DNA from 4 places in the Brucella sp. TWI432 genome. Region 1 is predicted to be linked to each of the others. Evidence: predicted binding sites of a transcription regulator. Region 1 holds the regulator's gene; each other region holds the start of a gene.

Region 1 (3,110 bases):
ATGTTCCATCTGGGCAATCTGGTGGAAGTGGGCGACACGGATGTGATGTTCACCGCACCGACCGAAAAACGCACCCAGGACTATATCACCGGTCGTTTTGGCTAAGGAATATTTCAGCAAAAGCGAGAGCCGGTTCGGTTCCGCTTCCCTGCCACCTTTACTTTGAGGTCTATTATGGCGTCCCAGCACACCGTTAGCGCATATGACGAAGAACTTCAGTTCCTGACCCACAAGATTGCGGAAATGGGCGGTCATGCCGAACGCATGGTCGAGCAGTCCGTTGCAGCGATTGTCAATGCCGACAACGCGCTGGCACAGCGCGTCATTTCCGATGATCTTATTCTCGATGCCAGCGAACGCGAGATCGACGACAAGGCTGTGATGATCATTGCCAAGCGCCAGCCAATGGCGGTGGATCTGCGCGAAATCATCGGCTCAATCCGCATCTCTGCCGATCTGGAGCGCGTGGGCGATCTGGGCAAGAATATTGCCAAGCGTGTTGCCGCCGTTTCGGAATCGCGCCAGCCGGGCAAGCTTTATCGCGGCCTCGAAACCCTGGCTGAACTGGCGCTCACGCAGCTCAAAGACGTGCTTGATGCCTATGCAACGCGTTCGGTCCAGCAGATCAATATCGTGCGTGATCGCGATGACGAAATTGACGCGATGTACACCTCGCTGTTCCGCGAATTGCTGACTTATATGATGGAAGATCCGCGCAACATTTCTGCCTGCACGCATCTTCTGTTCTGCGCCAAAAATATCGAGCGCATTGGCGATCATGCGACCAATATTGCGGAGACGGTCTATTATATCGTGACTGGCCTGCAAATGCCTGCGGAACGCCCGAAAGAAGATCTGAGCCACGGCATTGTCGTGGATGAGGCGCGTAAACCCTGAAAACGTGGCTTGCCGTAGCAGTGCGACGAGCCATTTCAAATATGTATGAAGGCGCGGCGGCACGCGGTCGAACGGGGGAATTGCATTTGTCGCTACGCTTAACCCGATAGGAAACTCTGCATGTCACAGGCACCCAAGATTGCTGTGGTCGAAGACGAAGAAGCGCTGAGCGTGCTGTTGCGCTATAATCTCGAAGCCGAAGGCTACCACGTCGATACAATATTGCGTGGCGATGAAGCCGAGATTGCACTGCGTGAAAACGTACCGGATCTGCTTATTCTTGATTGGATGCTGCCGGGCGTATCCGGCATTGAACTGTGCCGCCGTCTGCGCCAGTGGCCAGAGACGGAGCGCCTGCCGGTCATCATGTTGACGGCGCGCGGCGAAGAAAGCGAACGCGTTCGGGGCTTGAGTGTGGGTGCCGATGATTATGTGGTGAAGCCTTTTTCGACACCGGAACTGCTCGCCCGCGTTAAAGCCATGCTGCGCCGCGCCAATCCAAGCGTGCTTTCGCATGTGCTGAAAGTCGGAGAGCTTGTGCTCGACCGTCAGCAGCATCGCGTCTATCGAAAGGAAAAAGAAATCCGCCTGGGGCCGACAGAGTTTCGTCTGCTCGAATATTTCATGATGTCGCCGGGCCGCGTCTTCTCGCGCAGTCAGCTGCTGGATGGTGTCTGGGGACCGGATATTTATGTCGATGACCGCACGGTGGATGTGCATGTCGGACGTCTGCGCAAGGCCATTAATCTCGGTCGCGCGCTTGATCCGATCCGCACGGTGCGCGGCGCGGGCTATTCCTTTGGATAGCCGTTCAGGCATCCTCAAATGTGTATATTGGCATCTCGCTGCTTGAAAAAAGCGGCGAGATTTTTGTTTGGTGAGAGGCTTTCTGCCTCACCCATAACAACAGCCGATTCGGAAATTATGGCCTTTGGCAGCGCCGGAATGGCCCTTCTCACGCGATATTACAGTTTTGTCGATAAAGTTGAAGGCGCTTATTTGGCGTGGTGAAAACAGCGTTTTCGACGTGCTTTTTTGGCCCAAAATTCCGATTGCTAAAAACTTGAAAGAAAATGGGAATTGGGGCGCTGATGTGACTTGTCTGTAACCAGATTGAATCGCGTTAAATCAATACCTTATAAGAATTGACGGGTCTCATTAAGGATTTATTAATATATTTGAAGGGTTTGCAGCAAAATTCAAGCTTATGATTCAAGTTGATTTCATCATCATCCTGTTGGTGACGTGGATTTTGAAATTTGACCCTTTGCCTTTTTTTGGCCTAAAAATTCAAAAACCTTGTAGTCGATGCGTAACTGCAAAACAGTCGATTTTTGATTTTCGTTCTATTTGGCTTTGCATCATAGCCGGTTTTGCAAGCGCCTATGCGGCGCGTATGACAGGCTGGATCAGGTAAGGGGTCTAATTATGAGATTTGTCCGTTGACGCGCGCTGGTAAATGGAAATGGCCTGTTGTTATCGGGTTGCTCGTAGCACCGTTTTTGGTGACGGGCTGCACGACGACAGGCGGAACAACCAAGGCCAAGACGGAAAAGACAGCGGCAACCAGCCACGTCAAGACCGTCAATGGCGTTAAGACTTTCACCTACACTGCCAGAGACCGCGAGTGCCTTGAGCGCGCGATGTTCTTTGAATCAAACCGCTCAAGCCCGGATGGTTTGATGGCTGTCGGTACAGTTGTGATGAACCGCCTTGCATCGGGCAGCTATCCCGACACAATCTGTGGCGTTGTGGGGCAGAAAAACCAGTTTGCGCCCGGTGTTTTGAGCCGCAAGATGAATTCCAAGGCAATGCCGGATGTTGAGGCCGCAGCCGATGCCGTTCTCAAGGGCAAGCGTCATCCAAAGCTGAAAAACGCGATGTTCTTCCACACGGCGGGCCTCAAGTTCCCCTATCGCAACATGCATTATGTGCTGGTTGCAGGCGGAAACTCTTTCTATGAAAAGCGTGGCCGCGATGGTGCGTTGGAGAATCCTGTTCCGCAGATACCTTACAATTTGGCCTATGTATCAACACCACAGTCGCCTTCCATGCCCGATGGCCCGTTCTATAACGTGACATCGCAGCAGGATGTTCCTGTTCCGCAGGCGCAGCCAACTGTTCAGGTTGCTCTGGCCGAAGCAGCTAACAGCGTTGAAGCGCGGCAGAATGATGGTTCGGGCCCACAGGCTCGTGGCAACCGGCTCGCGACC
Region 2 (3,110 bases), on a different contig from region 1:
AGCCAGCCTCTTCGCGCCGCAGAGAATATGCCGATGCTGATGGTTCCGGGACAAAGCGTTCCTACACTGGTTTGATGATTGGGCTTGTCGCCCTTTTGGTGGTTGGTGCAGGCGGTTATGCGCTCTGGAGCAACAAGGACACGTTGCAGGAAATGGCCTCCAGCCTTGGCCGCAGCGATGCGCCTGCAAGCAGCGATACGACGACAGCGCCGTCAGATGCGAACACATCACCGGCAGCCACCGAGCCGCAGCAGAATGCACAACAACCATCGTCTGAAAACCAGAAGATGACGCAGCGTCTGATGCCCGATGGCAGTGAAGTGGATAATGGCCCTTCGGGTGGTGATGCTGGCATTGGTGAGGGCAAGTCCACCGCCGCTTCAACGCCTGGTAATGAGCAGACAAACACGCAGAATCAGCCGCAGTCTCAGCAAGCCGTCGCTGTTGGCCAGCAGGCGCTTCTTTACGAAGAGCGCGGCGGAACAGAAACCGGTTCGGTCGAACGCGGAAATGTGGTCTGGTCTGAGATTGAAGAAAGCCCAAGCGAAGGCGAACCGGCAGCGCCTGCCATTCGCGCAACGGTGACGATGCCTGAAAGCAACGTCGAGCTGAAAATGACGATTCGCAAGAACACCGATCAATCCATTCCAGCCAGTCATCTGATTGAGATGGTGTTCACAGTGCCCGAGAATTTTGTTGGCGGTGCGATTGATAATGTTCAACGCATTACTTTTAAGGATACTGAGCAGGCCGCCGGCAATCCCCTGATCGCCGTACCGTCGAAGATTGCCGATAACTTCTTCATTATCTGGCTCAACGATGCAAAGACCGCGCAGGATACCAACCTTTCGCTGATGCGCCGTCTGCAATGGATCGACATTCCGATTTCTTATCGCAATGGTCGCCGCGCCTTGATCAGCCTGGAAAAAGGCGTTCCGGGCGAGAAGGTCTTCAATGACGTTCTGGGTGCCGGCTAAGACTTAAACCGGAATCAGAAAAGGCCGCTTGAAGCGGCCTTTTCTTTTACCCGATATTTCGTCCGGTTACTTCTTTTCAGAAAAAGCCTTAATCGCTTGAGCGACTTCGTTTGCAGCGGTTTCAGCATTGTCAAAACCGTTCAACTCAACGAGCTTTCGGCCTTCTGGCAGCTGCTTATAAACGCGGAAGAAGGCTTCAAGGCGCTGCTGCTCAATCTTAGGAAGGTCTGAAATTTCTTTGATGGTGTCATAGGTCGGGTCGATTTTTGAGGTCGGGACGGCCACAATCTTGTCGTCCTTTTCGCCGCCATCAATCATCTTGAGAACGCCAATTGGGCGAACCTTGATGATGGCGCCCGGAACGATCGGCTCACGGGTATAGATAAGGGCGTCGAGTGGATCGCCATCGCCTGCCAGCGTGCTGGTGATCGAACCGTAATTGGCTGGGTAGACGACTGGCATCGACTGATAGCGATCAACCACGATGTGGCCGGTCTTGTCATCGATCTCATATTTGGTGAAGCTACCCTGAGGGATTTCAATGGCAGTGTAGAATTCTTTTCCGTCCTGCTCTTTCTGAGGATAATCAAGATAAGAGACATATTCAGAAGCAGATACAGCAGTGGCAGCGCTCAGAGCAAACGTTGCAGCAAGCAGGAGCTTTTTCATTGGGAGACCTTCAGGCTTCGGTGAAATATGTACCGTTGCCTAAAGACATTCCATTACAGTTATTTGACAGATTCTTATTGATTGGATGACAGAAACGAAACTGCCGCAAAATGGAAAGATCCATTTGCGGCAGTAACAATCCGAATTTGTCAGGTTCAGGCGTGTGCATCCTCAACATGATTGAGTGCCTTTTGCTGTTTGAAAGCTGCAGCCTTGACTGCAGCCTGGACTTTTTCAAAAGCGCGCACTTCGATCTGACGCACGCGTTCGCGGCTGATTCCGAACTGGCCGGAAAGATCTTCCAGCGTCATTGGATCTTCCGAAAGGCGGCGTGCCTTAAAAATAAGCCGTTCGCGTTCGTTCAGTGTATCCATTGCCTGTTCAAGCAGCGAGCGGCGGCTGTCCAGCTCGTCCTGTTCGATCAGAACCTGCTCCTGGCTGCTGCTATCATCGACAAGCCAGTCCTGCCATTCACCCGATTCACCTTCGGCTGCGCGCAAAGGAGCGTTGAGCGAAGCATCGCCCGACAGACGGCGGTTCATCGAGACCACTTCGTCTTCACTGACCTGCAGCTTGGTTGCGATCTGCTTGACCTGATCCGGGTTGAGATCACCATCATCGAGCGCCTGAATCTTACTCTTCATCTTGCGCAGATTGAAAAACAGGCGCTTCTGATTGGCCGTCGTGCCCATCTTCACAAGACTCCACGAGCGCAGGATATATTCCTGGATCGAAGCCTTGATCCACCACATTGCATACGTGGCAAGACGGAAACCCCGTTCGGGTTCAAAACGCTTGACTGCCTGCATCAGGCCGACATTGCCTTCGGAAATAACTTCGCCGATTGGCAGGCCATAGCCGCGATAGCCCATGGCGATTTTTGCCACAAGACGCAGATGGCTTGTCACAAGCTTATGCGCAGCCTTGGGGTCAGCATGTTCATGATAACGCTTCGCCAGCATATATTCTTCCTGTGGCTGAAGCATGGGAAAGCGGCGAATTTCTTCCAGATAACGGGTAAGCCCGCCGTCACCGGATGTAATACTTGGAAGACTAACCTGGGCCATAAAGCACCCTCCTTTATAATTTCAGGTTCCCGTCTGGCGAACCTGTCACGCTGGCTGCCTCCTGCACTTCCTGCGTGAACTTACATATATAGGTATGATTTTGGCGAAAACACGATCTTTAAACCCATGAAACAATGTGTCACTAGAATGTGAACGCCAGCCGAAATTCGCATGACGGCTGGCTGTTTCCGAGCCGGAATGATTGACAGGGCCCTATATAGAGTGCTGGCGGAAATTTTCCAGAAGCTGCTGCATATCTTCGGGCATGTCCGCTTCAAAACGCATCAGTTCTTCTGTTGTGGGGTGGGTGAAGGCAAGAAGCCTTGCGTGCAATGCCTGGCGTTGGAAGCCATTTACGGCATTTTTAAGCGGCTCTGGCAGCTTGTTGGCCTTGGTT
Region 3 (3,110 bases), 870 kb from region 1:
TTGCTTTTTAATCAACCGCGCACAGCTTGAACGGCATCATAGCCATAAAGCCAGTCCAGATCTTTGAGAAAGGCATCAGCGCTGCGCGTGGCAAAAAGCATGTTGCGTCCGAGCGCAAAGATACCTGTTGCGTGGTAGGCAAACCGATTCATCTGACCGCGTTTGCCAACCGCAGCAATCCGCGCTTTTCGAACAGAATCAAACCGCTTTAGCGCTGATTGTGGCTCCCGGTCATCCAGTGCCTCGGCAAGTGCTGCCGCATCTTCAATTGCCATGGCAGCCCCCTGCGCAGCAAAGGGCGTAACAGCGTGTGAGGCATCGCCAAGGAAAATCGTTCTGTCTGGGCCGACAAACAGCGCTTCAGCCATTTCAAAAAGTGGCCAATAAGTCCATTGCGTTTGTGCTGCCAGAATGTCACGAACCGGTGCACTCCAATCTGCGTAAATTGATTTTAGCCGCGAAACATCACCCGTCTTTGACCAAACTTCGCCGGGATTATCGCCAGTCGTAATGGCGACAAAGTTGAAGAAGTCTCCGCCCTTTACCGGATAGGCAATGAAGTGCGCTTTGTTGCCAAGCCACGCAGAAACAGCCTTTTGTTCCGGGACCGCTGCCTTAAGGCTTGCGGGTAGCGCGTCAGCTGCAAGTGTTGTGCGCCAGGCAATGTGACCGCTGAAACGCGCTTTATTATATCCGACCTTCGCGCGTTGCGCAGACCAGACGCCGTCACAGGCGATCAGATAGCTGGCTGCGATTTTTTCCTCTGCTGCACCACGTCTGACTGTTGCAGAGATGCCGTTGTTATCAGCCTTATGTTCGATAATTTCCGAGCCGAGATTGATTTCAATATTTGGATGGTTGGTGCAGGCATTTAACAGAGCTGATTGCAAATCAGCGCGATGGCAGACAACATAAGGATGGTGCCACCGTTGTAATGCCTCATCACCCAATTGCATTGCGAGCAGGGGGCGAGCCTTGCGTCCATCCATAAGGTAGAGTGCTTGGGGCGTAACAGCTTGCGAGCAGAGGCGATCTGCAACGCCAAGGCGTTCAAGGTGACGCATCGCATTGGGGGCGAGCTGCAAGCCTGCGCCGACTTCCGACAAGGCTTGCGCTTTCTCAAACAGTTCAACACCCCAGCCCCGCGCCGCACATTCCAGCGCGGCACTCAGACCGGCAACTCCGGCCCCTGCAATCAATATGTGGCGTTTGCTCAAGCTGCTCATCATATCAGCGGCACGCATGCCGCTTGCTATATTCAGGCAGCTTTGTCTGCGGGTGTTTCGTAAACACAGCCGGCAGGCACGGTCTCGTCAGCATGAAGTTGTGCATTGTAGCGGTAGAGCGTCGAGCAATATGGGCAGACGACTTCACTTTCGTCGCCCATGTCCAGAAAGACGTGCGGATGATCAAAAGGTGGGTTTGCGCCGACGCACATGAATTCCTTCACGCCGATTTCAATAGAATTGTGACCAGCGTCGTTCTGGAAGTGCGGGATGATGTGATCGGACATGATAGGCTCCGGAGCTTGTGGATCGCGATACCCAATTCAGGATAGCTATTTTTTTAGCATTTACCGTGTACGGCTTGTTTCTGAAAGCGTTTTCATCAATTCTGGGGACATTTCAAGCGGTTTGCTATCAAACTGTCATATGACAGCCATAGGCTTATCGTCGCGCCGGGATATGCCGGTAGTAACCGGGATAGGAAAAATGAACGAAAACAGCGTTGTGGCAACTCAGACCGATAATTTGCCAGCTCCTTTGGAAAATGGCCATTCCATGGGCCAGAAGTCCGTCATTGCTCAGAATGCTCACGAAGCTTTGAACAGTGACAAGACAGCCGAGCTGATGCAAAGCCCTGAACGCTTCGTTAATCGTGAGTTTTCGTGGTTGCAGTTCAATCGTCGTGTGCTGGAAGAAGCGGCCAACATCCGCCAGCCCTTGCTGGAACGTTTGCGTTTTCTGTCGATTTCAGCGGCAAATCTTGATGAGTTTTTCATGGTGCGCATCGCGGGCCTTGCCGCGCAGGTGCGTGCAGGCGTTGCCTTGCGCAGTGCGGATGGTCGCACGCCACAGGAGCAGCTTGATTTCGTTCTGGAAGAGGTCGGTCGCTTGCAGGAGGGGCAGCAGGCGTGTTTGCGCACGCTGCGTGAAGAACTTGAAAAAGAGAATATCGAGATCGTGCGTCCATCGGCTTTGTCGAATACAGAAAAGGAATGGCTGGAAAGCCACTTCCTGGAAACGATTTTCCCGGTTCTGACACCGCTTTCAATTGATCCGGCGCATCCGTTCCCGTTCATTCCAAATCTTGGCTTTTCGATCGCGTTGCAACTCGCGCGCCGTCTCGATGGCCATCCAATGACAGCCCTCTTGCGTATTCCGGTCGCCTTGAAGCGCTTCATTCAGCTTCCTCCAGAACAGCAGAATGCTTTCCGCTTCATCACAATTGAAGATGCGGTCAGCCTGTTTATCGGTCGCCTGTTCCCTGGTTATGAAGTGCGTGGCGCAGGCACTTTCCGCATCATTCGCGACAGCGATATTGAAGTGGAAGAAGAAGCTGAAGATCTGGTTCGTCTTTTTGAAACAGCGTTGAAACGCCGCCGCCGCGGTCAGGTTATCCGCATTGAGTTTGATGGAGAAATGCCCGAGGCACTTCGGATTTTTGTGGCGACAGAACTTGGCGTCTCGGAAAACCGTATCAGTGTTCTCGAAGGTCTTTTAGCACTCAACATGATTTCGGAAGTTGTTTCGATTCCGCGCGATGATCTCAAATTTGTTTCCTATAATCCGCGTTTCCCTGAACGTATCCGCGAACATGGCGGCGATTGCTTTGCCGCGATTCGTGAAAAGGATATCGTGGTTCACCATCCCTATGAGTCATTTGACGTCGTGGTGCAGTTCCTGCGTCAGGCTGCGGCTGACCCGGATGTGCTGGCAATCAAGCAGACATTGTACCGTACCTCCAACGATAGCCCAATCGTGCGCGCGCTGGTTGATGCGGCAGAAGCTGGCAAGTCGGTGACGGCCCTTGTGGAGCTCAAGGCGCGTTTTGACGAAGAAGCAAATATCCGCTGGGCGCGCGATCTGGAGCGCGCAGGCGTTCAGGTG
Region 4 (3,110 bases), on a different contig from region 1:
CTCAGCTGAGATTGAAGCTGGAACGGTCGAGGTTGCGAGAATGCCGTCCTTATGAACGTTCTCGGCGATGTCAAAGATTGAAACATTGCCGGCGCGATCACGAGCTGCGATCACAGAAACCTCACGTTCAAAAGCGATGAAGCCTTCAAGAATTGCCGGCGCGTGTTTGATTGCCTCAAGGGCTGCACGCACTTCATTCTCATCAAGTGAAGTCAGACGAACCTGACCTTTGCCATCATAGCCAAGGCGGCGGGTTTTCAGAATACCGCGCTCACCCAGTGCACCAAGTGCGGCAATGAGTGATTCTTCATCGTCAACCAGACGCCAAGGCGCTGTCTGGATGCCGCTTTCATTGAGGAACTGCTTTTCGGTGAAGCGATCCTGTGAAATCTCAAGCGCTGCCGGAGGCGGGAAAACAAGCGCCGATTCTGCGAGCTTGTCGGCTGCGGATACAGGCACGTTTTCGAATTCATAGGTGATAACGTCAGAGGTTGCTGCAAGCTCAGCAAGAGCTGCCGGATCGTCATAGGCTGCAATGATCTGGCGGTTTGCCACCTGTGCCGCCGGGCAATCTGCCTGTGGCTCCAAAATGATTGTTTCATAGCCAAGGCGGGCTGCTGCCATGGCGAGCATACGGCCCAACTGGCCACCGCCGATAATGCCGATTGTTGATCCGGCTTTTAATGCGGAATGTGCCATATCAAACCTCGTTGGATGGGCGTTCAGCAACGCTTTCGGTTTGCGCTGCACGCCACTCATCAAGACGGGCCGCAAGTGCGTTGTTGTAAAGAGCCAGCACGGCTGCTGCGAGGAGCGCTGCATTGACGGCACCGGCGCGACCAATCGCCAAGGTGCCGACCGGAATACCGGCTGGCATCTGCACAATGGACAGGAGCGAATCCTGGCCGGAAAGCGCTTTTGATTGTACTGGAACGCCAAAAACCGGGAGAGGGGTCATGGCTGCGGCCATGCCAGGAAGGTGCGCCGCACCGCCTGCACCAGCGATCACGACCTTGAAGCCTTCAGCCTTTGCACCTTTGGCGAAAGCGACAAGGCGGTCCGGCGTGCGGTGTGCGGAAACGATGCGTGCGTCAAAAGAAATGCCCAGCGCCTCCAATGTGTCTGCTGCATGACGCATGGTTTCCCAATCGGATTGGCTGCCCATGATGATGGCGACGTCTGCATTCACACTCATTGATCTTTCCTGCTTCTATTGAAAAACAAAGCCGGGCAAATCCCGGCTATAAACTTTTTGTGATCAAAGGATCAGGCGATGATGTCAGGAATGACCTGATCTTCCATTTCCTGCAGCTTATCCTTGATGGCGAGTTTTTTCTTTTTCATGCGCTGAATGCGCAGCTGATCGCAACCCACCTGCATCATGGCATTTATGGCTGCATCGAAATCCGCGTGTTCCTGTTTCAGACGTGCGACGGCCAATCTGATTTCGGCCTGTTCCTGATCGGACATGCGGTTTGCCCCATATTGTTCCAGAATGATATTACGGGCCGCACCAGATTGGGGCAGACCCGTTTCAAGCAAAGCCTTTATCACATTTTTTGTGATTGGAAAATGCTACCAAAACAAATTCGACTTTAGACCAAACTCATGCCACAGTGTCACTGTTCTGTCATGAATAACGGTTGCTGTATGAACTGTTGAATGGCAGCCGGGACTGCGTAACTGGCCCGGATAGCAGGAGGTGTGCCGGGCGTTTGCGCAGGTGAGAGCGGATAGAGCCATTTGTTGGCAAAACGCGACATGGCTCTGTCCTTTGAGTAACCAATCAAAGGAGAAATGATGATGGCTATCGAGTCCCATCTTGCCACGCTCGAACAGAAGCACGGCGCTTTGGAAGAGGAAATCTCCGAGGCTTTAGCGTCACCGGCAACTGATGATCTGCATGTTACTTCTCTTAAGCGCAAAAAGCTGGCTCTCAAGGAGCAGATTGAAAAACTAAAAACGCAGGTAACCCGTCATTAATTTGGGTTTGTTTGAACGGCAGTAGGGACCGCAATTGGTGAGGATCAAAAGGGTTTATACTGCCAGACTTCTGGTCTAACGATGTTGGCGGCTGCGTGTCAGCCGCCGCGCATCGCCATTTAAGAAGATCTTTTTGACAAGGCAATCCTGTTCAAAAGCATCGTAAAAAGCAGCGAATATTCGCTGCTTTTTTATTGTCAGCCTTCCACTTCGGCACGCGGGTCCAAATTCATGGCTTCAGGGGTGGCGCTTTTGATCGAAGGCATGCTTTTGAACTGTTCTTTTTCGTCCTTGGGTACCGATGCCCGCTTGCGTGAGCGGAACAGCGCATAGGCCGTAATTGAAATATGCGAGAGCGCGGTGATGGCAAAAAGCCCGGACGGCCAGAAGATGTCCATCGCGGCAGCAGCCAGCAGAGGCCCGAGCATGGTGCCAAAGCCGTAAAGCAGCAACAAGCCACTTGATACTTTGACAAAGCTTTCCGAGCTCGCATGGTCATTTGCATGGGCAACCGCAACGGGATAGAGCGCGTAGGCCAGAGCGCCGTAGCAGCCGGTCATGATGATGATCACGGTGCCGTTGGATGGAGCGATGATGAATGCCAGCAGCCCGACAAGGGCAGCGAGGGATGCGACACCTGCCAGAACATAGCGTCGGTCGATGAGGTCTGAAATGCGCCCGACAGGAATTTGCATAAGCGCGCCGGCAGCAATGGTGACGCTGACCATGAGCGCGATTTCGGTTGTGGAAATGCCGGATTTTGCACCGAAAACTGCGCCAAGCGTGCCCCATGCGCCATTGGCAATGCCGATCAGGATACAGCCAACGAAAGCCGCGGGGGAGTTTCGGTAGAGCGCTTTGAGATCAAGCTGAACTTCCGTAAGCGGCTTTGGACTGACCGCCGTTGACATGGCGGTCGGGATCAGCGCGAGACAGAAGAGAATGCCGGTCACCATGAACAGATGATCGGAACGAATGTCGCCATTTGCCACCATCATCTGGCCACTCATCGTGGCACCATAGTTGACCATCATATAGAGGCCGAAAATCTTGCCGCGCGATTCATTGGTGGCACGCTCATTGAGCCAGCTTTCGATGACCATGAATGCGCCTGCCATCGAGAAACC

The links. Region 1 encodes PhoB, which activates phosphate uptake and scavenging genes when phosphate is short. Its sites were predicted from a motif close to TGTCATNNANCTGTCAT; they were not measured.
Region 2: the regulator PhoB is predicted to act here: its motif matches at 1,699-1,715, upstream of ABE527_RS11030 (inorganic diphosphatase).
Region 3: the regulator PhoB is predicted to act here: its motif matches at 1,647-1,663, upstream of ABE527_RS04795 (RNA degradosome polyphosphate kinase).
Region 4: the regulator PhoB is predicted to act here: its motif matches at 1,618-1,634, upstream of ABE527_RS11320 (YdcH family protein).

Annotation. Positions count from the first base shown of each region.
Region 1 covers NZ_JBDJNL010000001.1:97,961-101,070, forward strand. Annotated here, with positions in the region: gene pstB (phosphate ABC transporter ATP-binding protein PstB) at 1-105, shown strand, start outside; gene phoU (phosphate signaling complex protein PhoU) at 175-897, shown strand; gene phoB (phosphate regulon transcriptional regulator PhoB) at 1,018-1,704, shown strand; gene ABE527_RS00475 (cell wall hydrolase) at 2,340-3,110, shown strand, end outside.
Region 2 covers NZ_JBDJNL010000006.1:55,817-58,926, reverse strand. Annotated here, with positions in the region: gene ABE527_RS11035 (transcriptional regulator) at 1-977, shown strand, start outside; gene ABE527_RS11030 (inorganic diphosphatase) at 1,044-1,646, opposite strand; gene rpoH (RNA polymerase sigma factor RpoH) at 1,802-2,713, opposite strand; gene ABE527_RS11020 (RluA family pseudouridine synthase) at 2,927-3,110, opposite strand, start outside.
Region 3 covers NZ_JBDJNL010000001.1:968,613-971,722, forward strand. Annotated here, with positions in the region: gene ABE527_RS04780 (GNAT family N-acetyltransferase) at 1-30, shown strand, start outside; gene ABE527_RS04785 (FAD-binding protein) at 12-1,199, opposite strand; gene ABE527_RS04790 (zinc-finger domain-containing protein) at 1,259-1,513, opposite strand; gene ABE527_RS04795 (RNA degradosome polyphosphate kinase) at 1,782-3,110, shown strand, end outside.
Region 4 covers NZ_JBDJNL010000006.1:113,638-116,747, reverse strand. Annotated here, with positions in the region: gene ABE527_RS11330 (5-(carboxyamino)imidazole ribonucleotide synthase) at 1-699, opposite strand, end outside; gene purE (5-(carboxyamino)imidazole ribonucleotide mutase) at 701-1,189, opposite strand; gene ABE527_RS11320 (YdcH family protein) at 1,267-1,470, opposite strand; gene ABE527_RS11315 (YdcH family protein) at 1,801-1,983, shown strand; gene ABE527_RS11310 (MFS transporter) at 2,181-3,110, opposite strand, start outside.